DNA from 2 places in the Exiguobacterium sp. K1 genome. Region 1 is predicted to be linked to the other one. Evidence: a T-box and tRNA genes for the amino acid it is inferred to sense, from the RefSeq annotation. Region 1 holds a T-box; the other holds one or more tRNA genes.
The links. The T-box of region 1 lies ahead of leuS (leucine--tRNA ligase). A T-box ahead of a tRNA ligase gene usually reads a tRNA of that ligase, here a tRNA-Leu.

Region 1 (15,465 bases):
TAGGGAAATCAGCATCCGGTGCAAATCCAAGCGTCGGCATTTCTTCATGCTTGAAGTAATGATTCACACAGCGCCATTCGCTTTCTTCATCCCCACCGGCAATCAAACGAATCCGTTTTGAAAGCGGAAGCCCCAACTCTTTGACGATCTTCAAGGCATAATACGCCGCCATCGTGGGTCCCTTATCATCGATTGCACCCCGCGCAATCAATTTCCCGTCGGCTAATGTCGGATTGAACGGGCCGTATGTCCAATTGTCACCGCCTGCTGGTACGACGTCCAGGTGGCAGAGGATTCCGAGTAATTCATCTCCTTGACCATACTCGAGGTGACCGGCATATCCGTCGACGTTCTTCGTAATAAATCCATCCCGTTCCCCCAGCGCAAGCATCCAATCGAGTGCCCGTTTGACTTCCGTCCCGAACGGAGCACCTTCTTGAATCGTCGTTTCATCGAGAATACTCGGTATGCTTAATAGTTCCTTTAAATCAACTAAGAGATCTTCACGTCGTGCCATGACTTCTTCTTTCCAATTGACCATTTGACTTCTCTCCCTTGTCCGCTAATTCGTTCACCTTTAAGTATAGCGAAAATTTGACAATTACGAACATCCAAAATACCAAATCTTTTGTTATTACGTTTTTAACGAACATTAAAATGAATAAAAGACGTTTCATTCGCTATTAACTATTGAAAGTTTATGTGTTTTTTGAAAACGTTCGGTTAAATTACTTGCATTCTATATTAAAAGAGTTATACTAAAGGCGAAACAACTTAATTCATCATCGTCTTTTGTCACCCGAAGCTTTAGAACACTATTCTATCCATTGGGGGAGTGGTTATACCAATGAAAGATTCTACAGACCGTATGTTGACCCGGATTAAATCGATTTATCTCTATATCAATGAGAACGGAGCTACTACGACAGCAGACTTGGTTGAAGAATTCGGCATTACTTCAAGAACCGTCCAGCGTGACTTGAACGTGCTCGAATACAACAACCTCATTGTAAGCCCAAGACGCGGTACTTGGACATCAAGTAAAAAACAACGACAAGCCGGCTGATTAAGATGTTTCACCAAACTATTTTCTGTAACGACGCGAATCCTTCGCGTCTTTTTTTGTTATTTTTTTTTCAGGCAGGGTATATCTAGTTTGAGAAGGAGATGATGAGATGAATATTTTAATCATTGGAGCAAACGGAACAACCGGGCGAAAAATGGTTGAACTGATCGGAAAACAAGGTCAGCATCAAGCTATCGCCGTCGTACGGGAAGAAAATCAAATCAATGACTTAATCGCCCTTGGCGCATCCGAGGTCCGTCTTGGTGATTTAACGAAAGATGTGACAGATGTCGTCAAAGATGCGGATCTCGTTATTTTTGCAGCCGGTGCCGGCGGAGCTTCGGAAGAGTTGACGCGCGCCGTCGACCAGGATGGAGCCATTAAAGTCATCGATGCGGCCAAAGCAAGCGGGATTGAGCGTTTCTTGATGCTCAGTTCAATCGGTGCCGATCATCCGCAAGGTGATTTAAAAGTTTATCTGGAATCAAAAGGTGCGGCCGACCGTCATTTAAAAGACAGCGGTCTCGATTATACGATTGTCCGTCCGGGTCCACTCAGTTATGATGAACCGAGCGGTACGATCGAGACAAAAGAACACTTTGATTCGTATGAAGGACGCGAAGTCTCACGTGATGATATCGCGGCCCTCTTCGTAACCTTGATTGATCACCCGACTCAAACACGTCAGTTCGAAGTATTAAGCGGTCCCTTCCCGATTGCAGAAGCGTTGCGTAATCAATAATTCAAAAAGGGCGCCCTTCTATAAGAAGAGCGTCCTTTTTTCATTCCGGTTTCCAGTCAAACAAGGCTAATTCGCCACGTGTGAGTTCCCGGTATTCTCCTGCTTCAAGTGTCGGATCAAGCGGCAATTGTCCGATTGACAACCGTTTCAGATACGTCACTTCTTTTCCGAGAGCAAGCATCATCCGTTTGACCTGATGGAACTTCCCTTCGGTAATCGTCAGCTCGAGTGTTGATGTTTCGTCCGTTGCTTCCAAGATAATCAGCTTGCCCGGCTTTGTTTTATAGCCGTCCTCAAGTGTGACCCCTTCTGCAACTTCCTCCACGTCCTCTTCTGTCAGCGTACCGATGACTTCCGCATAATAGACTTTCTCGACGTGTTTTTTCGGTGACATCAATGCATGATTAAATGATCCGTCATTCGTCAGCAAGAGCAACCCTTCCGTATCCTTGTCGAGTCGTCCGACCGGGAACGGTTTGAAGTACGTCACGTCGTCAAACAGTAAATCAATCACGGTTTGATCCCGCTTATCTTCTGTCGCACTGATTACGCCGGGCGGTTTGTTCATCATTAAATAAATGAATTTTTGATACGTGACCGGTTCGCCGTATAATAACACTTGTTGATTTTCTGTATCGACGTGCTGTTTCGGGTCGTAGACGATTTCGCCATCGACTTGAATCGCACCCGACTTGAGTAATTGTTTTACTTCTTTTCGGGATCCTGCTCCCATGTTTGAGAGTAATTTATCTAGACGCATTTCCTCGTCCTCGTTTCATTGAAAATTTTCGTCCAAGTACGGCTTCCGCAAGACCGCTCCAAATGGCAAGACCTGCAAAGACGACAATCCCGATTCCGGCTCCGACGATTAAGATGATGAGTGAACCGATCGTCGTAGCGGGAAGCAGAGCTGCTAATCCCCATTTGACGAGCGCGACGCTCGCACCCATGATGGCACTGATGATCATAATCAGTGACGTCCGGCGCAAGACTGTGCTGAACGGGAACTGAACCGTTTGTGTAATCCGGAAGAACATCAATCCGGTTGCGACGACGTATCCAAGGATGGTTGCATATCCGGCCCCTGTTCCGTCTCCGGTCCAGTGAATCAACGGTGCGTTCAACAGATACTTCGTCAGCAATCCTGCCAGTGTCGCAATAATCGTGAAATACTGCCGGTTGATTCCTTGCAGTACTGCCGCTGTCACGGAATACAATGCGAGGAATAACGCACTTGGTGCATAACTTAATAAATAGACCCATGCCGCCTGATCTCTCGGGAATAAGACATGGAATGTCTCTTCACTCAGTAAAATCATACCGACGACCGCTGGGATCGTTACGAAAAAGGCCAGCTGGTAAATTTGCGAAATTTGTTTCCGGACTTTCCGCATATCCCCTTGTGTAAACGAGGCCGTCAAAAGTGGTGTCGCGGATAAGGATAATCCTGTCGCGACCGAAACCGGAATCAAGACAATTTTATGACTATCTGCAATCAGATAGGCTGTTGCGTTTCCGGCGGCTTCAAGCGTGTATCCGATGCTTTGTAAAGCCGCATTCATCGTGTTTTGATCAATGACCTGATAAAGCGGTGTCGACAGACCGACCATGACGATCGGAATCGCATACGTCAACAGTTCTTTATACAACCCTGATAATGGACGATTCGGCGATATCGTCGTCTGACCGTCGCGTAACGCTTTTAAGCCGGGAGCACGTTTCCGGAAATAATAAACGAGCACAGCGACACTGCCGATTGCCCCGATGAAGGCACTGAATGTCGCAATCGTTGCTGCCCAGGCTGCATCCGTATCAAACAGATAAATCGCGATGCTGACGCCGGCCAGTAAAAAGATGATCCGGACAATCTGTTCCAGGATTTGCGAAATCGCAGTCGGTCCCATCGATTGATATCCTTGGAAATATCCGCGCGTCATACTCATCGCCGGAATCAGAATCAAGGCAAAGCTGACACCGCGGATCGTCATCGTGACGGCATCGACGTAAGAGGCCGAGTCGACATCTCCTCCGGGAATTGCCCGGTGAGCCAGATACGGAGCCAGTAAGAATAAGGCCAGAAAGGAAACGACACCGGTGATGGACATGATTTTTAATCCGGATCGATATAAACGCTCGCTCGTGTCATATTCCCCCATCGCATTGTACTTCGCGACAAACTTCGAGACGGCGACCGGGATACCGGCTGTTGCGAGACCAATCATGATGGCATAATAGTTATAGGCATACGTGTAAAACATGATTCCCGTCGCTCCGACCATGAACTGAAACGGAAACAGATAAATCAGACCAAGGGCACGGGAGATGAGTGATGCACCGGACAACAACATCGTTCCACGAACGAATCCGGTATTACTGGATGAAGTTTCTTGCTTTTTGCTCACAGTCGACATGGATAACCTTCCTCGCACTTTCTATTTTTTCTTGACTCGATAAACGTCTCAATATACAAGTTCTCTCTTGCACAATTGCAAATCATTATACCGCTCAGCTTCCATAAAAGAAAGAGACGGTTTGTTTACAGTACAAACTTCTGCTAAAGTGAAACAAGCAGAATCCAACAAATGAGGTGACCACATGTATGATGTAATCGTAATCGGAGGCGGACCAAGCGGCTTAATGGCAACGCTCGCCTCGTTACAAGCAGGCGCTAAGACGCTTTTGCTCGATAAAGGAAGTAAACTCGGACGAAAATTGGCAATTTCAGGCGGCGGTCGATGCAACGTCACGAACCGCAAACCATTGGAAGAATTGGTTCAATCGATTCCCGGAAACGGCCGTTTTCTCTACAGTGCCTTTTCTCAGTTCAATAACGAATCCATCATTGAACTGTTCGAGGGCTTTGGTGTCGCTCTGAAGGAAGAGGATAATGGACGGATGTTCCCGGTTTCCGATAAAGCAGCTGACGTCGTCCGGGTATTGATTGATCAAATCCGCCAGCACGGCGCTGAAATTCAAATCAATGCGGAAGTTGCAACACTTGACTTCCATCCGGACGGTTCGTTCGCAGCCGTCCTGCTTGCGGACGGATCCCGCCTCGAAGCGAAGAGTTGTGTCGTCGCTGTCGGTGGACAATCGGTTCCCCATACCGGTTCAACCGGCGACGGTTATCCTTGGGCACGTAAAGCCGGTCATACGATCACAGAACTTTTCCCGACCGAAGTGCCGATTTTACTGAACGATACGTTCATCCAAGAAAAGACACTTCAGGGTCTTTCGTTACGTGACGTCGCGCTGACGGTTCACGGTAAAAAAGATAAACCGATCAAGACGCACACCGGCGATCTGTTATTTACCCATTTCGGTCTGAGTGGTCCGATTGCTTTACGGTGCAGTCAGTACACGATCAAAGAAAGAAAACGGTCTGGTGAGCGTGTTGTCCATCTTTCGATCGACTTGTTCCCGGAAGAATCGATTGGTGCCCTGACGGAACGGTTCCAAGCTGCCCTTGCCGCTAACCCGAAAAAAACGGTCCGCAATGCGTTAAAAGGATTTGTTCCGGAACGATTGCTCGATCTATTATTTGCCCGGATTGGTTTTGGAGATGAAGTCTGTACGCAAATTAAAAAACAGGACTTCACTCTATTGCTGGCGACGCTCAAACGCTTCCCGCTTCAAGCAGTCGGAACACTCGACTTTGATAAAGCGTTCGTCACCGGCGGCGGTGTTTCGATCAAGGAAATCCAACCAAAAACGATGATGTCGAAAAAAGCAGACGGTCTCTTTTTCGCCGGCGAAATCCTCGACATTCACGGCTATACAGGCGGTTACAATATCACAGCCGCTTTCGTGACCGGCCATTGCGCCGGCACGAATGCTGCACTGACCGCGTTATGACAAAAAGGCTAGTTCCACACGGAGCTAGCCTTTTAGTCGATTGGTGTAAACGAACGGCTCGAGAATTTATCCGTTTGGATCAAAGCAAACAACTCATTGTCCTGAACAAATATACCTTCTGCCCCGTAGACTTTCGGGCTTGCCGACTCCCCTGTAATCGTCACATCTTTCGTGTCAATCGAATACAGGAATAATGCTTCCGAATCCAGCGTGTAAATCCGCCCTTGCCGTTCGGCAAGACCAATCGGACGGAAGTTTTCCGTGAAGGCTTTTTTCGCATCACTGCGCATGCCGCCGGCCGTGTCAATCCGCTTCCGCTCTACAATCGTCAAATACGGCGGTTTTTGTTTTTTCTTTAAGGCGCGTTTTTCCTTTGCGGTCGCGTCTTTATCGATTTTTATTTCATCTTGTTTCGTCGTGAAATACGTCAGTTCACTTCGTGCTAACGAACGAATGTGATTGATCGTGTAGAATTGTTTTTTCTTGGCATCGTAACCGAGTCCGTGGAAACTGTCGCGGATCGTCGTACCTGCCACCCGTTCCCGCTTGTCTTCTTTCCAGACGCCTTCATCCCGTTTGACGGTCACGAGAATTTGATTGGACGTCAATAAGGCGACAGTCTCGCCGTCAACGAGCGTCATGCCGTCAAGTCCCGATAACATCAACTTGCCTTCATCCTCGATTTGGAATGACGCATTGATTCGTTCACCGGTCCCGCTGATTTCAAAAAAGTGATAATCTTCCGTTACGACAAGATAGGAACCGATCGAATCATCGTACAACATCTGTTGAACGTTTTTGATCAATGGTTCTTCCGGATTCGGAATGGAAGACGGTGTTTTCGCCGGTACTTGTTTGACTGCTGCTTGGTGTTTCGATTGTGTCTCAATTTTGGCAAACGTCTCTTTGATTTGTGCGACGGTCTCAGGTCTCGAAAAGACGAGCGACACACAAAGGATCAGACCGGAGACGACGGCAAAAATCGTTGTATAGACTATATAAGTTCGTTTCATTTACACAAATCGCCTTTCTGTCTCGGTTTCTGATTCAGTTTAGCAGAAGGCGCCCTAAAAAAAAAGCGGACTTGCGACGGAGATAACCGAAAACCCCTCCATCTGACGAATCAGATGAGGGGTTTTGCCTTAGTTCGCTACGATATTGATCAGTTTTTTCGGAACGACGATGACTTTTCGAACTGTTTTATCGCCAATCCATTCTTGTGTTTTTTCATCGGCAAACGCAAGGGCTTCAATTTCTTCTTTTGTTGCCTCCATGCTGATGACGAGCTTCGAACGGACTTTACCGTTGACTTGAATGACGAATTCCATTGTATCGCTGACGAGTTTCGTTTCGTCAAATGTCGGCCATGCCGCATATGTCAATGTATCCTCAAAACCAAGCTGTTCCCATAACTCTTCCCCGAGGTGCGGTGCGACCGGGGTCAGCAATTGAATGAATCCGCGAAGGAAGTGACGCGGTAAGACCGGTTGTTTATTAGCCTCGTTGACGAAGACCATCAACTGCGAAATTCCGGTGTTGAACTGAATGTTCGTGAAGTCTTCCGTTACTTTTTTAACCGTCTGATGGTAGACACGTTCAAAGTCTGCATCGACTGTCGTCACGTCCTGAATGTCCGCCGTCCGTTCGAACAGACGCCAGACGCGGTCAAGGAAACGACGTGCCCCGTCAAGACCGTTCTCCGACCACGACACCGAAGCATCAAGCGGTCCCATGAACATTTCGTACAAGCGGAGTGTATCTGCACCGTGCGATTTGACGATTTCATCCGGATTGATGACGTTTCCGCGTGATTTCGACATTTTTTCATTGTTTTCTCCAAGAATCATCCCTTGGTTATACAACTTTTGGAATGGTTCTTTCGTCGGTACGACACCGATATCATACAAGACTTTATGCCAGAAGCGGGCATACAGTAAATGAAGCACGGCATGCTCGGCTCCTCCGATATAAATATCGACCGGAAGCCAGTATTTTAGTTTTTCCGGATCGGCAATCGCCTCTTCATTATGCGGATCAATGAAGCGGAGGTAGTACCAGCAGCTGCCGCCCCATTGTGGCATCGTATTCGTCTCGCGGCGTCCTTTAAGTCCCGTGACCGGATCCGTGTAATCGAGCCAGTCTTCTGCAAGGGCGAGTGGTGATTCACCTGTGCCGGACGGCTTGATTTCCGGAATCATCGGCAATTCAAGCGGAAGTTCCGATTTATCGAGTGTCTTCATCGTTCCGTCTTCCATGTGGACGACCGGAATCGGTTCACCCCAGTAGCGCTGACGGCTGAATAACCAGTCACGCAATCGGAACGTGATTTTTTTGCGTCCGACTTGATTCGTCTCCAGTTCAGCGATGATCGTTTCAATCGCCTCCTGTTTTGACAATCCATCGAGCATTTGTGAATTGACGTGTTCGCCTTCACCCGTATACGCTGCTTCGTCAACGTTACCGCCTTTGACGACTTCGATGATCGGAAGGTCAAACTGTTTCGCAAATTCATGATCACGCTCATCGTGTGCCGGAACGGCCATGATCGCGCCTGTTCCGTATGTCGCGAGGACATAATCGGCGATCCAGATTGGCAGACGTTCGCCGGAAATCGGGTTGACAGCAAAAGCTCCCGTGAAGACGCCTGTTTTTTCTTTCGCAAGATCCGTCCGTTCCAAATCTGACTTCGTCTGGACAGACGCGATGTATGCTTTAACCGCTTCTTCGTGATCCTCTGTTGTGATATCCGTGACAAATGGATGCTCCGGTGCCAGAACGAGATACGTTGCGCCGAAGACGGTATCCGGACGTGTCGTGAAGACCGTCACTTGTTTTTTATGACCGTCGATCGTAAAGTCGATTTCCGCACCTTCCGATTTTCCGATCCAGTTCCGTTGCATTTCCTTGACGGATTCCGGCCAGTCGAGTTCATCCAAATCTTCGAGCAAACGGTCCGCATACTCGGTAATTTTTAAAACCCACTGCCGCATCGGGACGCGGACAACCGGATGATTACCACGCTCGGACAGCCCGTCGATGACTTCCTCGTTCGCAAGCACCGTTCCAAGAGCCGGGCACCAGTTAACGGCGACTTCGTCAACGAAAGCGAGTCCCTGTTCATACAATTTCGTAAAAATCCACTGTGTCCATTTGTAATATTTCGGATCCGTCGTATTGATTTCACGATCCCAGTCGTACGAGAATCCCAAGTCTTTTAACTGACGTTTAAAGGTTTCGATGTTTTGGGCAGTGAACTCCCGCGGGTCATTTCCTGTATCAAGCGCATACTGCTCCGCCGGAAGTCCAAACGCATCCCATCCCATCGGGTGAAGAACGTTGTATCCTTGCATCCGTTTCATCCGGGCCAGGATATCGGTTGCCGTGTATCCTTCCGGGTGACCGACATGAAGTCCTGCTCCCGATGGATAAGGAAACATGTCTAACGCATAAAAACCTTCTTTTTCCGGATCTTCTGTTGTGACGAACGCATTGTCCTGTTCCCAACGCACTTGCCATTTTGGTTCGATTTCACGATGATTATACGGCATCTTTATTCCTCCTCTGAATATACAAAAAAACCGGTCTCCGCCCCTAGGAATAGGGACGAAAGACCGGTTTGTCTCCCGCGGTACCACCCACGTTGTCTGCTGACGCAGACCACTTGATTCACAGATAACGGTGTGAAGGACCGGAGTTCGCTACTTGATTTCACGAATCATGCTCCCTGACGAGTTCAAGGACGATTCCGACTGGTTTGCACCGACCACCAGCTCTCTAAAACGGAATGACTCCCTTACTATTTCAGTTCGTCGCAATGGACTATCTATGTGTAAGTGTAAGCCGAACCTTCCCTTACCGTCAACGGTTGCGTAAAATTTCTCCAATCGCGGCGTGCGATGATACGGCATGATCCGCATGATGCAAGACTTGTGCCGGCATCCGATCGTCGAGCAGGGCAATGACTTCCATGCCCGCTTTTTTGGCACCAATCATCCCGTTTGCGGCGTCTTCAATGACGATACAGGCCTCGGGTGACTGATTGATCCTCTCTGCCGCCAGACGAAAAATCGCCGGATCCGGTTTGGAACGCGGGACTTCAAATCCGCTCGTATAAGCATCGACCATCAATTCATAATGCGTAATGACACGTTTAATTTTTTCAAGTGAACTCGAGGACGCAATCGCAATCCGGTATCCTTCCGTCCGGGCCAGTTCCATCAGTTCTTTTACGCCGTCCTTCAAACCGCAGGTCTCCGGCTTCGCATGCTGTTGGAATAATTCGTGTTCGAGTGCCAGCAATGCTTCCGTCGAGTGCGGTAACGCGTGTTGTGTGATCAGTTCCTCCCACATCTCATCCCCGGTTTTCCCCATGAATGTCGCATACTGCGTCAAATCCAGTGGAATCGATAACGTGTTGAACATCTGTTGATGGACTTTAAAATATTGAATTTCACTATCGAGGATGACCCCATCCATATCAAAAATCAAACCTGTTTTTTTCATGATTTCCCCTCCTGTTATCAGCCTACCAAAAAACCTGATCATCTGCCGATGATCAGGTGGCTAAAACCGTCTCTTGATAACGGTATTCCGGGAAATAGTTGGTTGCTTCGTCGCTTCCGTACCGTTGACACAATTGTTCATAGACATGGGGAAGAAGAATCGTCTTTCCTTGGTGGTATTCAAACATACGGTAACCTGTATAGCGACATTTGCTTTCAAACAGACTGTCCCGTTCCTTATAGCCGCCACCGAGGTGCTGCTCGACCATGCCGGCTGACTTGGAATGTAAAATCGCCTCATACTCCAGGCGCTGATTCGGAAAAAGTTTATGTTCATCACGTTGACAACCGATCAGATGTCCGTGTGCATACTCGTTCCCGAGCAGGACGAAATATCCACCGACCGCTTCTCCCTGCCACTCCGCGATTAACAATAACGGTTCACACAATTCCGTCGGTTGAAACAACTGTTCAAAATATTCGGTCGTGAAATAGTAATGCGACGAAGCATCCTTCCGGTCCATCGTTTGATAGTAAAGACGGATGAAGGTTGGCAGATCTTCTTTCGATCCTCTTCGGACCGTCAGCTCTGACGCCAAGGATTTCCGGATCATACTCCGGTTTTTTTTATGAAAGGTCTGCATGATTTCTTCTACAGAAGGCCGAAGATCGATGCTTGTCGTGTGGCGGATGAATTCCGTTTTAGTCCAATCTGCTACACGTTTATGGTTTTCCGTCAGCGGATTAAAACGAATCAATTCGGAAACAATTTTTTGACGCATCGCCCATTGTCGAAACGAACGTTTGGCATCGGTCAGCTCTTCTGAAGTCAACTCACCAATGATTTCCGGACCTCCGTATCCGTAAGGCGTAATCAAATCAAAGTATTCGGTGTCAAAAATCCGCCGCTTCAAGAAGGGATAAAATAATTCACCTGATGCTCCTTGAAAATAAATCAGTCCGGCCGATTCATCGGTCCGGGCATTCAAATGAACATATTCATAGCTATAAAAAATATCAAGTGATTTATTTTCCACAAGTGATGCCCACGTCAACTGATCTTCCACAAAAATACATCGCCTCATCTTTTTCCACCTCCGGCATATGACACGTCGAACATAACTATTTTTCCTTTAATTTGGTTAATCAATTAATTTTTACCTTTTAATTCAATACCCATTTTACATGTTTAATATGCTTCTTCAACAAAAAAGACAGACAGCGGAATCAAGCGACCGCTTCTGTCCTTTTCTCATTTTACCGCCTTGTTTGGTATAGCCCGAACGAATGTGAATCCTGCCAGCAGGATCAATCCAATCAATGTCATGAACACGGCATTCATACCGGATAAATCATAAATCAGCCCTCCGACAGTCGGACTGATCATCCGCCCTGCCGAAGCGGCGATATTGACATACCCCTGAAACTCGCCTTCTTTCCCGATCGGAGCCAGGCGGGCTGCCATTGCCGGAACCGCCGGCCAAATGAACATCTCACCGATCGTCAAAATGACCATCGCTACTAAGAACATCTTGAATCCGCCGGCAAAAGGCACGATCGCGTAGGACAAAAGAAAAATGCCGGTTCCCGTCAGCAACTGACGTTTCAAGTCGTCACCAAACCAGCGCAGGACAGGTGTCAATAACGGTTGCGCAAATACGATCAGTGCACCGTTGATCGTCCATAAAATCGAGTACTCGGAAATCGTCACACCGAGGGATTTTGTATGCACGGCGAATGTTCCCTGCCATTGAACATACACAAACCACAAGAGCGCATAGCCGACCGAAACGTACAACATCGTCCGGACTGAACTCTTCGAGAGCGGTTCCCGCACTTCTTCCCCTGCCGATACCGATTGACGTTTGACCGGATGCACTTGAATCCAGTTCAGCCCCACCAAAAGGACGACGGCAAACAATAAGTAAAGTATCAGATTGGCGATGAAAATGAACTGGATGTCGATTGCTGCAATTTGTCCGCTGATTGCGGTCCCCAGTGCCACACCGACATTTTGGGCAACATAGATTGCATTAAATGCCCGTCTTCCACCTTCCGGCCAAATGACACCGGTCAAAGCATAGATGGTCGGAAACACCATTCCTCCGACGAATCCGATCAATCCTAACATCAGCACATACCCGGTGAAGGTCTGATGGAACAGCCAAAGACCAATCGAAGCAAGGACCAGTCCAATGACACTGATGACAAGCGTCCGTTTCCCGCCTAATCGATCGAATGCTTTTCCGCCGATATAGTTTCCGACAATGGCGAGAGCCGAGTTGACGAATAAAGCCATTCCGGCTTTTGTCATCGACTCTCCTAAATAATCATGAATGTATAATGTATTAAACGGCCATAAAAAAGAGGATCCTGTCGTATTGATCGCCATCGCCAATACCAGAATCCAGACCGCGCGAGGTAATTTCGGCATGGTAAGCATCCTCCAATGTAGTTTCCAACCTTGCCACTTTACGAAATTATTCTCCTCTCTGTCAAGGAACTTCGTTATTAAACGAACAATCGGAAAAATGATACAATTGACTAAAGGGTCAATTTTCCGGGTACTTAGAAAAAAATAGAGCATATTATCAGAAAGAGGAGTTTTTGCCATGTCACTTGCACGTGTATTACCTTACGCAAAAGAATTATTGGAATCAGTCATCCATGAAGGGGATTGCGTCGTCGACATGACTGCGGGGAACGGTCATGATACGCATTTCCTTGCCGAACAGGTCGGACCGAGCGGACGGGTCATCGCGTTTGATGTCCAGGAGCAGGCCATCGAAGAAACGACACGTCGTCTGCAGACAGCTCATGTCTTGGACTGGGTCGATTTATACCATGAAAGCCATATTCACGTCGGAGCCCGCTTGTTTGCTGAACAACGTCCGATCCGTGCCGGAGTATTTAATCTTGGGTACTTGCCGGGGAGCGACAAATCCGTCACGACGACCGGAGAAGAAACGCTCGAAGCACTCCGTGCCCTCCTTCCGGTTCTTGTCCCCGGCGGTCTGGTTGTCCTCGTGATCTACCATGGCCATTCGGAAGGACGACGTGAACGCGATGCGGTGTTGGAACATGTCTCTTCCCTCCCGCAACAGGATTATGCCGTCCTGCAGTATCGTTTCTTGAATCAGCAAAACAATCCCCCGTTCATCGTCGCGATTGAAAAAAAATTAAAGAAACAAACAATCGACTAAACAAAAAGAGGAATCCCGATGCTATCCGGATTCCTCTTTTTCTTGTTGCCGTTTAATCTTCCACCATCTTTAGAAACAGCAATAGCTTTTCAGCAAACCGCGTATTCAAACGTTCAAAACTGAAGTGCGGGAAACCGTGCAGACGTTGCAGATAAATCTGGTCTCCGCCCATTTTCCGGCACACTTCAAGTGTCAGCTTGACGTCGGCGAACTGATCATCCGGTGCATAAAAACAAGCGAGATGGACCCGCGGCAGTTTCTTACGTTCTTCGTCATGGATGACGATTTCTTCTTCAATCTCGCGATATTCCGCATACGTCAATTCACCAAGACGTGCAGCATCCTCATTGTTCTGTCCGAACGGCAATGTGCCGAGCGGAGCATCCGGACGGAACCGGTCGAAAGCACTTGCAAACACTTGTTTGACGCCGCCTAGTTGCTTCGAGTTGTGCCAATCAAATAACGGCGAGATGAATGTCAGGCTCGCCATCGGCAACTCATATTCTTGAAGCAGGCGATTGACGACAAGTGCCCCCATACTGCAGGCAATGATGTGAATCGGTAATTTTCGTTTACCGGCTTCACGTAATGCTTCTTTTAACAGCTGTTGATGTTCTTCAAACGATACACGACGGGGTGCATCGACCAGGAGAACTTCGTATTCGCGTTCTAATACACGAATCAGCGCCTCACTCGGCCGAGCACGTAATTGGAGTGGATATACAAGAACGATTACTCCGGTTGGTTGTTCTACCACAAACTCACCTCTTCATTCGATATCTGTTTAGTATGCAACAAATCCGACTCCAGCCAAACCGCCTTAAGTCGGATTCCATTTCTTTAATATATACGTTGCAGACGCGTCACAGGTTCCACTTGTCCGAAGACTTCCTCTGTCGTCTCGCTGATTTCCTTGAATCCGTACGACGTTAAAAAGTGGCGGGCTTTATAGTTTCGGGATTCGACATACACTTCGATCGGAGAGGCTCCCTGCAATTCCAGCTCGCGGATCAGCCGGCGTCCGATCCCGTTTTGTTGGTATTTCGGCAAGACATACAATCGGACGATTTCCCATGTTCCCTCAACATCAATCGCGTGAATGAAACCGACGATTTCCCCGTCAATCAGTCCAACGTTGAAATATTCTCCACGTGCTTCCTCCGCTGTCCGAATCGCCCGGACCACTTCTTCCTGCGGGTACGCTTCTTGAACGAAATGGGCTTTCGAGCGTTCTGAATAGATTTCCTCATATGTGTCCATCCAAGACGTGAGCGCAATATCATGAATGCGTGCTGCATCAGCCGGAACCGCTTCGCGTATCTCCATACCGAAATCCCCCTTTTCCTTTTACAGAATACAGACTCATGTTCTTTTACCCTTTTCTAGAAATTTCAGTCGTATCCCTGCAAAGTTCAGGAGAAACAAAAAAAGTTCAGAAACACCCTTTAGAAGGATGTTTCTGAACAATGAATTATGCGAAACGTTTTGCCTGCTCTTCAAGAGTAGCGGCTTTATCTGTCTGCTCCCATGGTAACTCGATGTCTGTACGACCGAAGTGACCATAAGCTGCTGTCTGACGATAGATCGGACGACGGAGATCAAGCATGTTGATGATTCCAGCCGGGCGAAGATCGAAGTTTTCAGCAACCAATTCGACCAGTTGTGCTTCAGGAAGTTTTCCTGTACCGAATGTATCCACCGCGATTGATACCGGATGTGCGACACCGATTGCGTACGCGAGTTGAACTTCCGCTTTGTCTGCAAGACCTGCAGCTACGAGGTTCTTCGCGACGTAACGCGCTGCGTAAGCAGCTGAACGGTCGACTTTCGTTGGATCTTTACCAGAGAAAGCTCCACCGCCGTGACGTGCATATCCGCCATACGTATCAACGATGATTTTACGGCCTGTTAATCCAGCATCCCCTTGTGGTCCGCCGATGACGAAACGACCAGTTGGGTTGATGAAGAATTTTGTATCGGCATCGATGTACTCAGTCGGAATGACCGGTGCGATGACATGTTCTTTCAGATCGGCTTGGATTTGCTCAAGCGTCACTTCTTCTGCATGTTGTGTTGAGATAACGATTGTATCAACGC
Region 2 (15,465 bases), 570 kb from region 1:
CCAAGCTTGTTGTCCCGGGCTTTGACGGCCAGATTGATGATATCTTTTTCAATTTCACCGAAGTTCTTTTTATCGGCGTCACGGACAACCGGTACAACCAAGCCGTCTGGTGCGGAAACAGCGATTCCGATATCGTAGAATTTCTTAAGAACAATTTCGTCCCCTTGAATTTCGGCGTTCAGATACGGCATTTTTTTCAGCGCAGCAACGGCCGCTTTCGTGAAGAATGACATGAAACCGAGCTTAACTTCATTGTCCTTGACGAATTTTTCCTGGCGGCGCTTCCGTAATGACATGACAGCCGACATATCGATTTCATTGAACGTCGTCAACATCGCTGCCGTTTGTTGAACCTCTACTAAACGGTTGGCAATCGTTTTACGGCGACGTGACATTTTAATCCGTTCTTCCGGTTTACCCGGAGCTGCAGGCGGTGCTGCTTGTGGTGCCGGCGCTTGCGGTGCTTTTGCTTGTTCACGCGGAGCGACTTCAAACGTCGCGACATCCTGGACACGAATCCGTCCGAGTGGATCTTGTGTCGCGACTTGCGCTAAATCGATTCCTTTTTCACGGGCCATTTTCCGGGCAGCCGGTGATGCGATCGGACGATCGGCAACCGACGTCGCTTCAGTCGCGGCAACAGGTGCCGGCTGTTCTTTTTTCGGTTCCTGTGCAACCGGTGCTTCTTTTTGCTCCGGTGCCGGCGTTGTTGCTGCCGGTTGTGCCGCTTCCCCGCCTGCCGTGATGATGGCAATCGTCTCTCCGACACGGACTGTATCCCCTTCGGCTGCCATTACTTCAGACAGGATACCCGCTTCATCAGACGGTACTTCGATGTTAACTTTATCTGTCTCCAGCTCGACGATGGCTTCCCCTTTTTCTACCTGATCGCCGGGTTGTTTTAACCACGATGCGACCGTACCTTCTGTAATCGATTCTGCAAGTTCTGGCACTTTGATTTCCATGTTAATTCGTCCCCCTAAGACTCTTTTCGTGTTTGACCCCACTTGATTGTAGCTTAGACATTTGTTTCGGAAGTAGCTGATGTGCTCGGTTGATTGACTGTCGTCCGCGTCAAGGCATCTGTCAGAATCCGCGCCTGTTCGACTTTATGTCCTGTCGGATCACCTTCCGCCGTACTTGAACGTCGACGACGGCCGATGTAACGGACCGTTGTAATGCCATTGACGGCAACCGATTCAAGACGCGGCTCGATGTATGTCCAAGCCCCCATGTTTTTCGGTTCTTCCTGCACCCAGACAAACTCACTGACATTCGGATAACGTTCAAGCAAAGCATTTAACTGCTTGGCCGGGAACGGATAAATTTCTTCAATCCGGACAATATGCAACCAGTTGAAATCATCATCTGATTTTGAAACGGCTTCCGCCAAATCAATGGCCACTTTTCCGCTGCAGAAGACGATTCGTTCCACCTGTTCCGGTGATTGTCCGAGACCGTCCTGTTCGACGATCCGTTTAAATGAACCGTCTGTCAGTTCCGAGAGATCGGACGTCGCCAGTGGATGGCGGAGTAAACTTTTGGGTGTCATGACGACAAGCGGACGGACTTCTTCTTTTCCAAGAATCGCGGCCTGACGGCGTAGCAGATGGAAATACTGGGCCGCACTCGATACATTGGCGACCGTCCAGTTCTTCTCACCTGACAGGGTCAGGAAACGTTCCAGACGGGCACTCGAGTGCTCCGGTCCTTGTCCTTCATATCCGTGTGGTAACAGCATGACAAGTCCGGAAGTCTGCCCCCATTTGGCACGGCTTGCCGAGATGAACTGGTCAAAGATGACTTGACCCGAGTTGGCAAAGTCGCCGTACTGGGCTTCCCACAACACCAGTGTTTCCGGTGCGAACACATTATAACCGTATTCGAATCCGAGAACGCCTGCTTCCGACAACGGACTGTTGTAGACAGCAAATGAGGCCGTTGCTGACTTCAAGCTGTGCATCGGTGAAAACGATTTGCCGGTTTTGACATCATTTAAATTGATGTTCCGCTGGGCAAATGTTCCCCGTTCCGAATCCTGACCACTGAGCCGGATTGGTGTGCCATCGGAAAGAATCGAGGCGAATGCCAACGTTTCCGCATGTCCCCAGTCGATACCGTTTTTCGTCGTCAACGCGTCGGTCCGGCGTTTCAACACTTTTTCAAGTTTATGGAAGACATTGAATCCGCTTGGCCATTCGAGCAACTGTTCATTGTAAGCCGTCAATTTTTCAACCGCGACGCCGGTCTCGATGTGCGGGACACCTTTGAAGACGACGTCCGGCATGATGCCGCCGTACTCTTTTTCGACATTCGGAACTTTCTCACGTGCCGCTTTCATCATGTCATTGATGTCCGATTCAATCGTCGTGACATCTTCTTTCGTTACATCATTTTGTTCGACCAGTTGCTTCGCATATAAGACACGGGCTGAATCGTGTTTATGGATCAAATCGTAAAGAACAGGATTCGTGTTCATCGGCTCGTCCATCTCGTTATGTCCGAAGCGACGGTATCCGATCAAATCAATCAAGACGTCTTTGTTGAACGTCGCGCGGTATTCGCTGGCAAGCAATGCGACTGCCAAACAACTTTCCGGCTCATCCGCATTGACGTGGAAAATCGGAATCTCATACCCTTTTGCCAAGTCACTCGAATAACGGGTCGAACGGGAATCCGTCGGTTCCGTCGTAAAGCCGATTGTGTTATTGGCAATGATATGAATCGTTCCGCCTGTGTTATAACCTTTCAAATTCGTCAGGTTCAACGTTTCAGCAACGATTCCTTGTCCCGGGAAGGCAGCGTCTCCATGAATGAGAATGGCGGCGGCTTTTCCCTGTTCCTGACGCGGTGCCCCTTTTTGTGAACGGTCATCTTGCGCTGCCCGTGTGAAACCTTCGACGACAGGATCGACGAACTCGAGGTGAGACGGATTGTTGGCAAGCGTCATCCGGACGTTACTTGATTGTTGCTCCATCTTCCGGTTTAACCCTAAATGATACTTCACGTCTCCCGTCCAGCCGTACGTGATGCCGATTGACCCTTCGGAAGGGACCAGATCATGGTTCGGTGCATGCTGGAATTCCGCGAAAATCATTTCATACGGTTTTCCTAAAACATGCGCCAAGACGTTTAATCTTCCCCGGTGCGCCATTCCGATATTGATCGTTTCCGACCCGTTGGCAATCAGATGTCCAACGATCGTGTCGAGCAATGGAACCATCGCGTCAAGTCCTTCAATCGAGAACCGTTTCTGTCCGACGTACGTTTTATGGAGATACTTTTCGAATAATTCCGTCTCGGCGAGCCGTTTGAATAACTGCTTTTTCTGTTCGACCGATAAACGTGCCGTCAATGCACCTTGTTCAATTTTTTGGCGTAACCATTTCTTTTCTTCCAAATCATCGACATGTTGGAACTCAACGGCTGCCGCACCTGTATACTGTGCTTTTAAATGTTCGATTCCTTCATAGGCATCCTTCAGATGTCCCGGCGGTTCCGGACAAACAAGCGTGACCGGCATGCCGCGTAAATCGGCTTCCGTCAATCCGAACTGACGAAGCTCCAGCAATTCCGTTTCCCGCGGATGATCTTTCAGCGGATAGATGTCAGCCGCAAGGTGACCTTTCGCTCGAATTTGATCCGCTAAGCGACTCGCTGCCAAGTACTTTTCGAAATCTCCCGTTTCGATCGGTTGCTGAGTTACTGATTCTGCGACCGGAGCACCATTTTGTTCGAAATAGGCCCGTGTTTCTTCATCAACAGAAGAAGCATCTTCTAAAAAGCGTTCATACAATTCAATGATGTATCCAAGGTTTGGTCCATAAAATGTTTGCTGTTCCTGTTCCCGGCTTGCCATGTACGGTTCCCCCCGTTTCATTCATTCCACTCTTTGTACTGAAAATCAGTACATTTCCAGATCTCTACCTGTTAGCGCTTTCAAATCATATGACATAAAAATTCGATAATCGTCATGTTCCTTGCAACGAGACCGAACATAACCCTTAACGATGGCCTGTATGTCAAAAGTGTTTGCCTTAGTTATTATATTACTACTTCTTTTAGGTCAGTGCGTTTCGAATTCCCAATTTCTCAGTCATAAATGTATAAGTTTTTCTTATGACTGTACCCTGTGTTGTTTATGAATGAAACCTCTCTAGGGGAAAACAGCTGTATTCGTCAAAAAAAGAGCAGGAACGACCTCCCTGAAGGCCATTCCTGCTCAATGTCTTGTGTTATAACACTTTACTTAAAAACGATTGTGTCCGTTCGTGTTGTGGAGAATCAAATAATAGACTCGGAATGTTTTCTTCGACGATGAAACCACCATCCATAAAAAGAACCCGATCCCCGACTTCACGCGCAAATCCCATCTCGTGCGTGACGACAATCATCGTCATCCCTTCAAGTGCCAACTGTTTCATGACAGCAAGGACATCGCCGACCATTTCCGGGTCGAGCGCGGATGTCGGCTCGTCGAACAACATGATTTTCGGATTCATGGCCAGGGCACGGGCAATGGCAACCCGTTGTTTTTGACCGCCGGACAGTTCCCCCGGATAGTTATCGGCTTTCTCCCGCAATCCGACTTTATCCAACAATTCGAGCGCCCGCTGTTTCGCTTGCGTTTTGTCCGTTTTCCGGACTTTCATCGGTGCAAGCGTGACGTTCTCAAGCACGGTCTTGTGGGGAAACAAGTTGAAATGTTGAAACACCATTCCGACTTCTTCACGGACTTTATTGATATCGACTTTCGGATCTGTGATGTCATGGGTATCGACGATTACTGTACCGCCCGTGATATCTTCGAGCCGGTTCAAGCAACGGAGAAACGTACTTTTCCCCGATCCCGAAGGTCCAATGACACACACGACTTCTTTTTCTTCAATCTCGACCGAAATATCCTTTAAGACTTCGTTCGAACCAAATGATTTTTTTAATTGTTTGACTTCAATGATACTCATCGCAGTGTAAACCTCCGCTCCAAGAATTTCCCTAATAGTGAAAGGAGATAGATGACGACGAAGTACATCAGACCGACGACCGTCCAGACAATGAACGGTTCAAATGTCGTTGCTTGTTGCACTTGTCCCTGTTGCGTCAAATCCGCGATACCGATGATCGATAGCAACGACGTATCTTTTAAACTGATGATCGATTGGTTCGTAATCGTCGGCAGCATACGGCGGAAGGCTTGCGGTAAAACGATTTGTGTCATCGTTTGACGCCCCGTCATACCGAGAGAACGTGCCGCTTCTGTCTGCCCTTTATCAATCGATTGAATCCCGGCCCGGATGATCTCGGCGAAATAGGCTCCGGCATTAATGGCGACAGTGAGAATCCCGGCATACATCCGGTCCATCGACAGCCACTCAAGTGAATTGAGTCCAAAATAAATGAAGAACAATTGGACGATAAAGGGCGTTCCCCGGATGACATCGATGTAGACGATGGCAATCCCGTTTAAAATCTTAAGTGGTGATAAACGCATCAAGGCGACGATCAAGCCGATTATAAATCCAACGATGACCGCGATGATAAAGATATAGAGGGTGATCTGTAACCCTTCCAGAAAAAACGGAAACGCCGTTTTTGCGACTTCCATCAGTGACTCAACTCCCTTGTCATTCGTACAAATGGCTTATTTTAAATACGTATCGACGATTTTGTCGTACTCCCCGTTTTCTTTCAGGTTTGCGAGTCCTTTGTTGATTTTTTTCATCAACTCTTCGTTTTCACCCTTGAGGACGGCAATTCCGTAATTATCACCATTCAAACGGTCTCCGACGAGTTTCAGACCAAGGTTTTGCTGTTTGTTTGCATAGGAGATGACCGGATAATCTTCAATCAATGCGGCAGCATTTCCGTTTTTGACTTCCTGGAACATGGCCGGGCTGTCATTGAATTGGGTGACGGTGATTCCGAGTTTGTCTGCATTGTCAGTTGCATATTTTGCACCTGTTGTTCCCTTTTTAACCGCAACTTTCTTGCCTTTCAAATCATCGACTGATTTGATTTTGTTTTCATCTTCTTTGACGACCAGGATCAGCCCAGCTTTAAAGTACGGGTCTGAGAACGTAACAACCTTTTTCCGTTCCGGTGTGATACTCATTCCGGCAATCGCTACATCCAGTTGGTTCGCTTGAAGAGCGGGAATGATTCCGCTGAAATCCATCGCTTCAAACTTTATTTTAAATCCTTGATCTTTGGCAATCGCTTTGATGAGGTCGATATCGATTCCCTTGTATGTGTCCCCGTCTTTATATTCGAACGGCGGATACGTAACATCAATGCCAACCTTGTACGTCTTGTCTTTCGAGACCTCGTCCTGTGAACCGATACTACATGCGCTTAATACCACGAGACAGCTGAGCAATAAAAATAATACCGATAAATGCTTTTTCATGTTGTTACTCCTCTCTTGAAGACAAATGCCTTCTTTCATGTATTTTCCTCAAAAACTTTTCCTTAACACATATTTTATCAGAAAAATTCAAATTTTACGAACAAACTTGTTAAGAGCATGAATCAAAATTTTTCAAAATAAAAAAATAGGAGCACCCTTCTGACGAAGAGTACTCCTATTTCCACTTTAAAATGCCGCCGAGAGGACTTGAACCTCCACGGTGTTGCCACCACTAGATTCTGAGTCTAGCGCGTCTACCAGTTCCGCCACGACGACTTCTATTTATGTTATTAGAATACTAAATAGTTTTTTTCGTGTCAACGGTTTCATGCATTTTTTTATACTTTTTCTGTCGGTTCGTCTAAAATCCGCCGGACGAATCGTTCCACGACCGTATCGTATGTGTCCGGATCCTCGAAATAAGCCATCGCGTGGGCTGCATTCGGAATGACTACCAATTCTTTTTCCGTCGGACAGGCTTGATACAATTCATAGACCATTGAAGTCGGAACAAATGTATCGGCTCCGCCGTGAATAAACAGAATCGGAACCGTCGCCCGCTGGACTTGCTTAATGGCCGAGGCTTCACTGAAAAAATAGCCCGCTTTTAATTTCGTCAAGATACTTGTCATCGTCAGGAACGGGAAATGCGGCAGACGATACATCCGCTTCATTTGATAGGCGAGAACGGCGTTGACCGACGTATACGCACAATCGGAAATGATGCCTTTGATTTGCGGCGGCAACAGTTCCCCACTGGTCATCAGAACGGTTGCTCCTCCCATCGAAACACCGTGCAAAAAGATTGCACTTTCCTGGCCAAGACGAGCTACCAGATATTCGGTCCACCGGAGACAATCTTCCCGGTCATGCCATCCGAAACCAATATAGTTCCCGTCACTTTTTCCGTGTCCACGGTTATCCGGCATCATGACGTGGAAACCGGCTTGGTGATACAGATACGCAAATCCGGCCAAATCCGTTCCGACACCACCGTATCCATGCACTAAAATCACAATCCGATCCGATGGTACAAGCGGCGGTAAGTAATGCCCGCGTAACATTAATCCGTCATGCGCCTTGACTTCAATCAATTCCAGCGGCTGTTCTTTAATCCACGTCTGCCCCGGTTGCATCAGACGGACCATTTCGTCACTCAAATCACGGTTGTTGGATAAAAAGGGTTTCGGATTGGTCGCGATCGCCATTTCATAAAAGTAATAACTCGCTGCAAGCATCCCGGAACCGATTACACCTAAACCGATTTTCGTTCGTGTTCGCATTGCTCCCACTCCTCATCTGCTCTTAAAGATCAATTTGTAGTTGTGCCGAGGACTCGGCATCCTCTTCTTGTAAAATTTGTTGCCGCAGACGATGTTCGTGTTGTGCCTTTCGGTAAGCAAATTCCTGAACCAATTCTTGTCCCGTAAATCCTTCTTCGACGATGTCCGACAGCAAATCCGTTTCCGTCGTGACAATCTCCTGTGGGTTCCGAATAATCAACACTTGACCGACCTGTGCTAACATCAGTTCGTCTTTTACCTGTAACGCATCATAAAACGGTTCAGGCAGGGTCATCCGCCGTGTTTCCGGATTGATGTGCACCCGCTTGTACGCTGCTAACGATTGAAACTTCCGACTCGCCATATCTGTCCTCCTCTTCTAGATTACTGAAATGTCATGTCTAATCTAGAATCTTTTCCTTGAATCATGATAGTTGCTGATGCTCCGTTGACGAGTGTCATTTGCGGCGGTTGGTGACCGATATCGAGATCGTAAAACACCGGAATGTCCAGCAGTTTTTTAAACGTCTCATACACGTCGAGGATGGTATACTCCTCAACTGTCCGCCCGCCGGCTGTTCGTCCGAACACGATGCCCGATGCCCGCTCGAACCACCCCGCGAGGTACATCTGCATCAGCGAACGGTGAACGTCGGTGGCACTCGCTTCCGATACTTCAAAGTACCAAAGAATCGGTTCTTCATTCAGCTGATCCGTCTGAAACGTGACCACATCTCCGTACGGTGTTCCGATGAGATGACGAATCGTTTCAAGACATCCGCCAAGCAACCGGCCGGATACCTGTTTTTGGGCCGGATCGATTGTTTTCCACTCTGTTGCCGCGTCGAGGTGGTACATATAACGTTCGGGCCGTTCCGCATGATTCCAATTCGTCTGATACAAATCAGATGTCCACTGCGTCACGGTTGCTCCGGCAGGCGTCGCGAGAACTCGTCGCCAAGCTGTCGTCGTTTCATCCCATTCTTCACTGCGCATGTCGACGAAGTTTGGTCCGTGCGCCGTCGCAATGCCGGTCTTGAGCGTAATCGCAAACAGTAATGTACTGATATCCGAATACCCGAGCAACCACTTTGCCGGAATTCGTTCAAAATCCAGGAATGGTAACACATCAATCGCCCGTTCCCCTCCAAATGGTGGAATGATTGCATCAATTTCCGGATTTTGTAGCATTGCATTCAGCTCGTCCGCCCGCGTTTGAACCGGCGCACTTGCCGCCTGCTGTTGTGTCCAAACGGTTTGTCCGACTTGAACAGTCATTTGCCGATCCCGTAATCGATTCGTCGCCTCTTCAATCATCGGATGCAGTTCTTCCGGTAATCCGGAAGACGGAGCCGTCACACCGATTGTTTGTCCGGTCCAACCTAAATAAGGATAACGCATGTCTGTTTCCTCCTGACGATGTGATATTGTTAATCGAGTGATGCCACCAATCGGCTGAGCTGTTCGACTTTTTTAGTAAACGGTTCAATGGGAACGATTCGTACTTCCCGGTGAATTTCTTTCCCGTTCGCAAAAAAAAGCAAAGCCGGAGCAGTAAACACGGGAAATTCTCCGGCAATTTCCGGGACGCTTCCTAAATCGACATGTCCCGACCGAAATTCGGGATGACTTGCTAATATCGGCTCAATCTGCGGAAACAACGAAGCGCAGACACCGCAGCCCGGACTCGAAACATAAATAAAACTCGCCCGCTGCCCGAGATAAAAATCCCTCACGGCTTCAATGGACGTCAACTCTTGAAAAGTCGCCATGTTTCGTCCTCCTCTTTTTGTAAAATATCTTTTAATTATAACGTGATGCCACAAAAAAAACACCTTCCACCCGGTGTATCTAAGTCATAAGCACTTAAATACTCGGGCGAGGTGTCTTCTTTTGATTGTTCTATGGTTTGGCAGTAGCTGTGAGCTCCGCATATTCTTCAGACGTAAAAGCACGAGAACGTGTTAAAAACCGTTTCCCCTCGACGCCTTCCAAGGAAAACATTCCGCCTCGACCATCAACGACATCAATGATCAGTTGCGTATGTTTCCAGTAGGCGTATTGATCCTCATGAATATAAAACGGACAGCCGCCGATTGTACCGATCAATAAATCTTGATCGCCTAAAAATAAATCGCCTTCCGCAAAACACATCGGGGAACTGCCGTCACAACATCCACCCGATTGATGAAACATTAACGGTCCGTGTTTTGCTTTTAGCAGTTCAATCAATTCCAAGCCGGCATCGGTCGCAAGTACACGTTCGACCATGTCGCCACATCCTTTCTTCGATTAGAAGAAACCAAGTTTATCCGGGCTGTAGCTGACGAGAAGATTTTTTGTCCGCTGGTAATGGTTAAGCATCATTTTATGATTTTCACGGCCGATTCCCGACATTTTGTAACCGCCGAACGCAGCATGTGCCGGATATTGGTGGTAACAGTTTGTCCAGACGCGTCCTGCTTCAATCGCGCGTCCGAAGCGGTATGCCCGGTTCATGTCACGCGTCCAGACACCGGCACCTAAGCCGTACAGCGTGTCATTGGCAATTTGCAGTGCTTCTTCTTCTGTTTTAAATGTCGTGACGGACAGGACTGGCCCAAAAATCTCTTCTTGGAAAATCCGCATCTTGTTGTTTCCTTTGAAAATCGTTGGTTGAATATAATAACCATCCGCGAGGTCACCGTCAAGATGGTTCCGTTCGCCGCCAATCAGACACTCGGCCCCTTCCGATTTTCCGATTTCGAGATACGACAAAATTTTCTCCATTTGTTCACTCGATGCTTGAGCACCCATCATTACATCAGCATCCAGCGGATTACCAAGTTTGATCGCTTTGACACGTTCGAGGACCCGTTCCATGAATGGCTCGTAGATGGATTCTTCAATCAAGGCACGTGATGGACACGTACAGACCTCCCCTTGGTTCAAGGCAAACATCAATAATCCTTCGATTGCTTTATCGAAAAAGGTATCATCGGCATCCATGATATCAGCAAAGAAGATGTTTGGTGATTTCCCGCCGAGCTCGAGTGTAACCGGAATGATGTTTTGCGACGCATACTGCATGATGAGTCGTCCCGTCGTTGTTTCACCCGTAAAGGCGATTTTCGCAATCCGCTTGCTTGAGGCGAGCGGTTTTCCGGCTTCCAGTCCGAAACCGTTGACGATATTCAGGACACCCGGAGGTAATAAGTCTTCAATCAGTTCAGTCATCAGTAAAATACTTGCCGGTGTTTGTTCCGCCGGTTTCAAGACGACACAGTTTCCTGCCGCGAGTGCCGGTGCGAGTTTCCAGACAGCCATTAAAATCGGGAAGTTCCACGGGATGATCTGACCGACGACTCCAAGTGGCTCATGGAAATGATAAGCGACTGTATCGTTGTCGAGTTCCCCGATTGAACCTTCTTGGGCCCGGATGACACCTGCAAAGTACCGGAAGTGATCGATGGCAAGCGGAAGATCGGCATTCAGTGTCTCACGGACTGCTTTCCCGTTTTCGAGCGTTTCCGCATAGGCGAGCATCTCAAGATTTTCTTCCATCCGATTCGCAATTTTATTTAAGATGTTTGACCGCTCTGCGACTGACGTCTTGCCCCAGGCATCTTTTGCCGCATGTGCCGCGTCAAGTGCCAGTTCGACGTCTTCTTTCCCTGAACGGGCGACTTGACATAATACTTTCCCGGTAATCGGCGTCACGTTATCAAAATATTCTCCACCGACCGGTGCCGTCCATTTTCCGTTAATGAAATTTTCATAACGATCCTTGTATTGTACCTTTGACCCTTGCGTGTTTGGAATCTCATAAATCATCTGATTGTTCCTCCCTCAAATAAAATGGTCAACCGACGAGAAGGTATCTCATGTATGCGCTTTCATTTTACCCCTATCGAAATGTCTTCTCGTTTCTATCGTACCAAATGTTTTATAAAAGTCAAAATTTTCCGATATTTTTTAAAGATTTTTTTCACAAAAAAAAACACGTCATCTCCAAAAAAATGGATTGACGTGTGGATTGGTCGAATCAGCGTGTCGGATCTATGCCGTCCTCTTTATCCGAAGGTGTATCCGAGTTTCCGAACTCACCGACTTTACTGAATCCGTCAGTTGCCCCGTCAATGTCTTTACCGGTTGCCGTAACGGATGGATCAAGGACCGCCTCTTCACTCGGGCGCGATGTCGGATCGTTTCCAAGCTGCTCTTCTTCTTTTTTCGCGTCTTCGATACATAATAACGTTTCCGGAATGATATCAAGACGTTCGATTTCAATCTCTTTGCCACAGACTTTACAGATTCCGTACGTGCCATCTTCAATTGCTTTTAACGCGACATCGACGTCCGATAACATTTCTTCCTGCATATCTGTCATTGCTTGATCGCGTTCCCGTAAAAACAATTCGTCTCCCGAATCGCCCGGGTGGTTGTCGTAGCTCGACAGTTCCCCTGTATCATAGTCGACTTCGCGATTTTCAATATTTGTTTCCGTTTTATTTTTTTCCTTTAACAAACGTGTTTTGAATGTCTCAATTTGCTTTTCTGATAACATAGCCTTCATCTCCAATTCTTTAGCTTCAGCTTCTTCTCTAAAGGATTTAACCGAAATGAAACTATGTTAAACGTCAAAGACTGTCTTAAGAACATTTATAGGAGCGGATCGAGCCGTGTAAATCACAGATGACCGTCATGAATTCTTGACCATCCTTGAAGCAGATTTGATGGCTTCTGCCGTTTTTAGAAGTCGTAATATCATCGATCCACAGCCGGGTAGCGTCAGCGGAGGATAACATCGCCACTTTGTCACGAATCAAGAACAGATCAAACGGCAACAGATTCAAGGACTGGATGACTAAACCGAATTTCCGGAACAGCGGATCCAGCTGGTAATGCGAGAGACTGTATAAACTCTTCTCCATCCCGCCGATCAACAATTGAATCGAGTGACACGGTTCTCGGCTGTCGATCCGCTCTTTTTGCAGGATGATTCGCCCTTGAACGCCGGATCCATCAAAGACATGTTGCATTTTCTCTTGATCGACGCGAAGAGCTCCCGGTTTGACATGCAGGACCAGATGCGCAAATTCGGCGTAATCCGGTTTTCCGATTTCAAGCGCCTGGATATGTCTCACTTCTTCCCGTTCAATCAATTCAATCAGTCCGCGTTCCACCGTGTCCGATACGTCCCCTTCAGAGGAAAGACGGACATCAATCACGTATTGATCAACGACGGTGTTGACTTCGAGTGTATACATCAAGTGCTGGTTCTGTTCTTGTTCGAGGGTCAAGCGGTTCAACAGCAATTGATGAATCAGTTCGACCGGTGTATGGGATGAAAATTGACTCGTGTAAATCAAGTGTTTTGCTGCCATCGAATGGTTTGATTTTAATCGTGTTCCTTTAGCCATATATACGTTCACTTTATAATTCAGCATAATTCCACCTTCTCTTAACTAAGAATCGGATCGGAGAATAGTTCCGTTTCTATAGCGTACATCGCAAAAACCGTTAAAAATATTCGATAACGAATATTCTAAATCTGTTATACACAAGGCAATGAATTTATGTTAAAGATTTGGAAATTAGAAGACTATGATGCTTTTCCTAAAATAATTAGACTTAACGACAAAAAAACCAGTTCCCGGCAAACACCGGAACTGGTTCAGGTCAAACGGGATCAGGCAATGGAATCACTCATCGGGTGCATCTGTTCATACTGACTGACAATCAGTTGACTGAGACGTTCGTCTGCTTCCAGTCCCAGATAAGTCGCGACGGTTTCTTGGATGCCGTTTTGTTCAATAAAGGTATTTAATTCAGAAGATTCTGAATCGTTTGGATCGGAGTAGGTTAAAGCCGCGGCAATCCCCAAAGCTAATCCATTCGCCTCGATACCACGGTCCATCAATTCACGGGCCGGTTTGACCAAGCGATCGCGTGGTCCGAGCTTCCGGATCGGTGAACGGGCAACACGGACGATTTCATCATGGATCCGCGGATTTTCAAATCGTTTAATGTTTTTTTGGATATAGGCGCTGTGATCTTTCGGATCAAAGCCGTATTTCTCAAGCAGTAACCATCCGGTTTCATACAAGGCACTTTGTACGCCGCGCCGGACACGAACATCCTGCAGACTTTCAGCAATCGTCTCTTTTCCAAACAACGCACCGAGGTAAGAGGCGATCGCATGCCCGGTGTTAACGGTGAATAATTTCCGTTCGATGAACGGTGTGATGTCTGCCACGTATGTCACACCTTCGAACACCGGATAACCATCCGGTAACGCCTTTGTCTCAATGACCCACTCGAAAAACGGTTCGACTTCGACGTATAACGGATCGTCATGGTGTTGCAACGGGACAATCCGGTCGACGGCAGCATTCGGGAAAAAGACATTGCCTGGCATTGACTCGAGATGGTGCATCACTTCTTGCTGCAAGTGACTGGATCCTTCGATCATGTTTTCACATGCGATCACAAAGACGTTTTTGGTTGTCGCCCGTTGTTTGAGTCCTTCCGCAAGCAAAGGAGCAATTCTCGCAAGCAATGTCGGTCCGACAGCTGTCGTCACGACATCAGCTGTCGCGATGGCTTCGACTACCCGCTCGGCTTCAGTCTGACTGTTCAACGCTGTGACGCGCGACACCTCTTCCACCGCTGCTTCTTCCGCCGCATAACCGACCGTATACGCCCCGCGCGTTTTCAACGCTTCGACGACTTCGGCATTCACGTCAATGAAACAGACATCATAACCTGATTTAACCAATTGTAAGCCGATGAAGCCCCGACCGATATTTCCTGCACCAAAATGAACGGCTTTCATGGCTTACACCTCCACAGATAACAGCTGAATAATGTCTTCGGCTGTTTGCGCTTTGACCAACTGCTCGACATTCTCTTCATCCGAACAAATGATGGCAATGTGCGACAGCAGTTCCAGGTGTTCGTCACCGATGCCGGCGATCCCGATGATCAGCTTCGCCTGTTCGGTTCCAAACGACACACCGTTCGGAACCTGTAGAATGGATAATCCTGTTTTTAAGACTTCTTCTTTTGACTCTTCCGTCCCATGAGGAATTGCGACATGGTTTCCGATGTAGACCGTCGATAACCGGTGACGGGTTTTCATCGATTCGATATAGTTCGGACGGACATATCCATGATCGACGAGCAATGTTCCCGCTGCTTCAATCGCTTCCTCGTCAGTATTAAACTGTTGATTCAGTAACACCATTTCTTTTTCCAGTTTCATCGCAGTTGCCATCCTTCATTCACTCCTGTCTATTTTTTAAGAAATTTTATTGCGTGCGGTTTCGATTTCGTGAACCAGTTGATCATAGTAACCTGCATTCAAGAAGTTTTCGACGGACCGATGTTCAGCTTGCGGTACTCGTTCCTTCGCCCGTTGCGTCAAATCCTGGTGCGTGATGATGAATTCGGCATCTGTCGGGAGTTGACTGATTGACGTGTTCGTTACTTTAATCGGCAGTCCGGCTTTATTAATTTTGTTTCGTAAGACGGATGCGCCCATTGCACTCGATCCCATTCCGGCGTCGCAGGCAAAAATGATGTGTTCGACTTCTGCTAATGAAGTTGCAGATTCCGCTGAAACAAGCGAGGAAGCAATCGAATTTTTACCTTTCATCGCGCTGACATTAGCCGTTGCTTCTTCAAGCGATGTCTCTTTTGCTTTACTCGTTTTGAGCAAGACAGACGAAACAACAAACGTAACGGATGCAGAAATCAGAATACCGGCAACAAGACCGACATATGAACCGCGAG

Region 2: it encodes a tRNA-Leu, which carries the amino acid that the T-box ahead of leuS (leucine--tRNA ligase) is inferred to sense. The anticodon was not compared.

Annotation. Positions count from the first base shown of each region.
Region 1 is NZ_JAOTIT010000001.1:37,929-53,393, reverse strand. Features, by position in the region: gene pepV (dipeptidase PepV) at 1-541, opposite strand, end outside; gene N7U64_RS00260 (DeoR family transcriptional regulator) at 848-1,066, shown strand; gene N7U64_RS00255 (NAD(P)-binding oxidoreductase) at 1,176-1,808, shown strand; gene N7U64_RS00250 (pseudouridine synthase) at 1,849-2,568, opposite strand; gene N7U64_RS00245 (polysaccharide biosynthesis protein) at 2,555-4,219, opposite strand; gene N7U64_RS00240 (NAD(P)/FAD-dependent oxidoreductase) at 4,404-5,663, shown strand; gene N7U64_RS00235 (hypothetical protein) at 5,696-6,676, opposite strand; gene leuS (leucine--tRNA ligase) at 6,806-9,211, opposite strand; T-box leader at 9,260-9,482, opposite strand; gene N7U64_RS00225 (HAD family phosphatase) at 9,522-10,166, opposite strand; gene N7U64_RS00220 (peptidoglycan bridge formation glycyltransferase FemA/FemB family protein) at 10,219-11,250, opposite strand; gene N7U64_RS00215 (MDR family MFS transporter) at 11,418-12,599, opposite strand; gene N7U64_RS00210 (class I SAM-dependent methyltransferase) at 12,778-13,368, shown strand; gene N7U64_RS00205 (serine aminopeptidase domain-containing protein) at 13,421-14,125, opposite strand; gene N7U64_RS00200 (GNAT family N-acetyltransferase) at 14,209-14,694, opposite strand; gene metK (methionine adenosyltransferase) at 14,840-15,465, opposite strand, start outside.
Region 2 is NZ_JAOTIT010000001.1:609,166-624,630, reverse strand. Features, by position in the region: gene odhB (2-oxoglutarate dehydrogenase complex dihydrolipoyllysine-residue succinyltransferase) at 1-965, opposite strand, end outside; gene N7U64_RS03085 (2-oxoglutarate dehydrogenase E1 component) at 1,019-3,880, opposite strand; gene N7U64_RS03080 (amino acid ABC transporter ATP-binding protein) at 4,236-4,964, opposite strand; gene N7U64_RS03075 (amino acid ABC transporter permease) at 4,961-5,605, opposite strand; gene N7U64_RS03070 (transporter substrate-binding domain-containing protein) at 5,642-6,406, opposite strand; tRNA gene N7U64_RS03065 (tRNA-Leu) at 6,599-6,682, opposite strand; gene N7U64_RS03060 (alpha/beta hydrolase) at 6,745-7,689, opposite strand; gene N7U64_RS03055 (hypothetical protein) at 7,712-8,053, opposite strand; gene N7U64_RS03050 (LD-carboxypeptidase) at 8,074-9,090, opposite strand; gene N7U64_RS03045 (thioredoxin family protein) at 9,120-9,461, opposite strand; gene N7U64_RS03040 (DUF779 domain-containing protein) at 9,592-9,960, opposite strand; gene adh (aldehyde dehydrogenase) at 9,982-11,502, opposite strand; gene N7U64_RS03030 (TraR/DksA C4-type zinc finger protein) at 11,714-12,235, opposite strand; gene N7U64_RS03025 (hypothetical protein) at 12,321-13,118, opposite strand; gene N7U64_RS03020 (mannitol-1-phosphate 5-dehydrogenase) at 13,361-14,506, opposite strand; gene N7U64_RS03015 (PTS sugar transporter subunit IIA) at 14,510-14,947, opposite strand; gene N7U64_RS03010 (PTS mannitol transporter subunit IICB) at 14,972-15,465, opposite strand, start outside.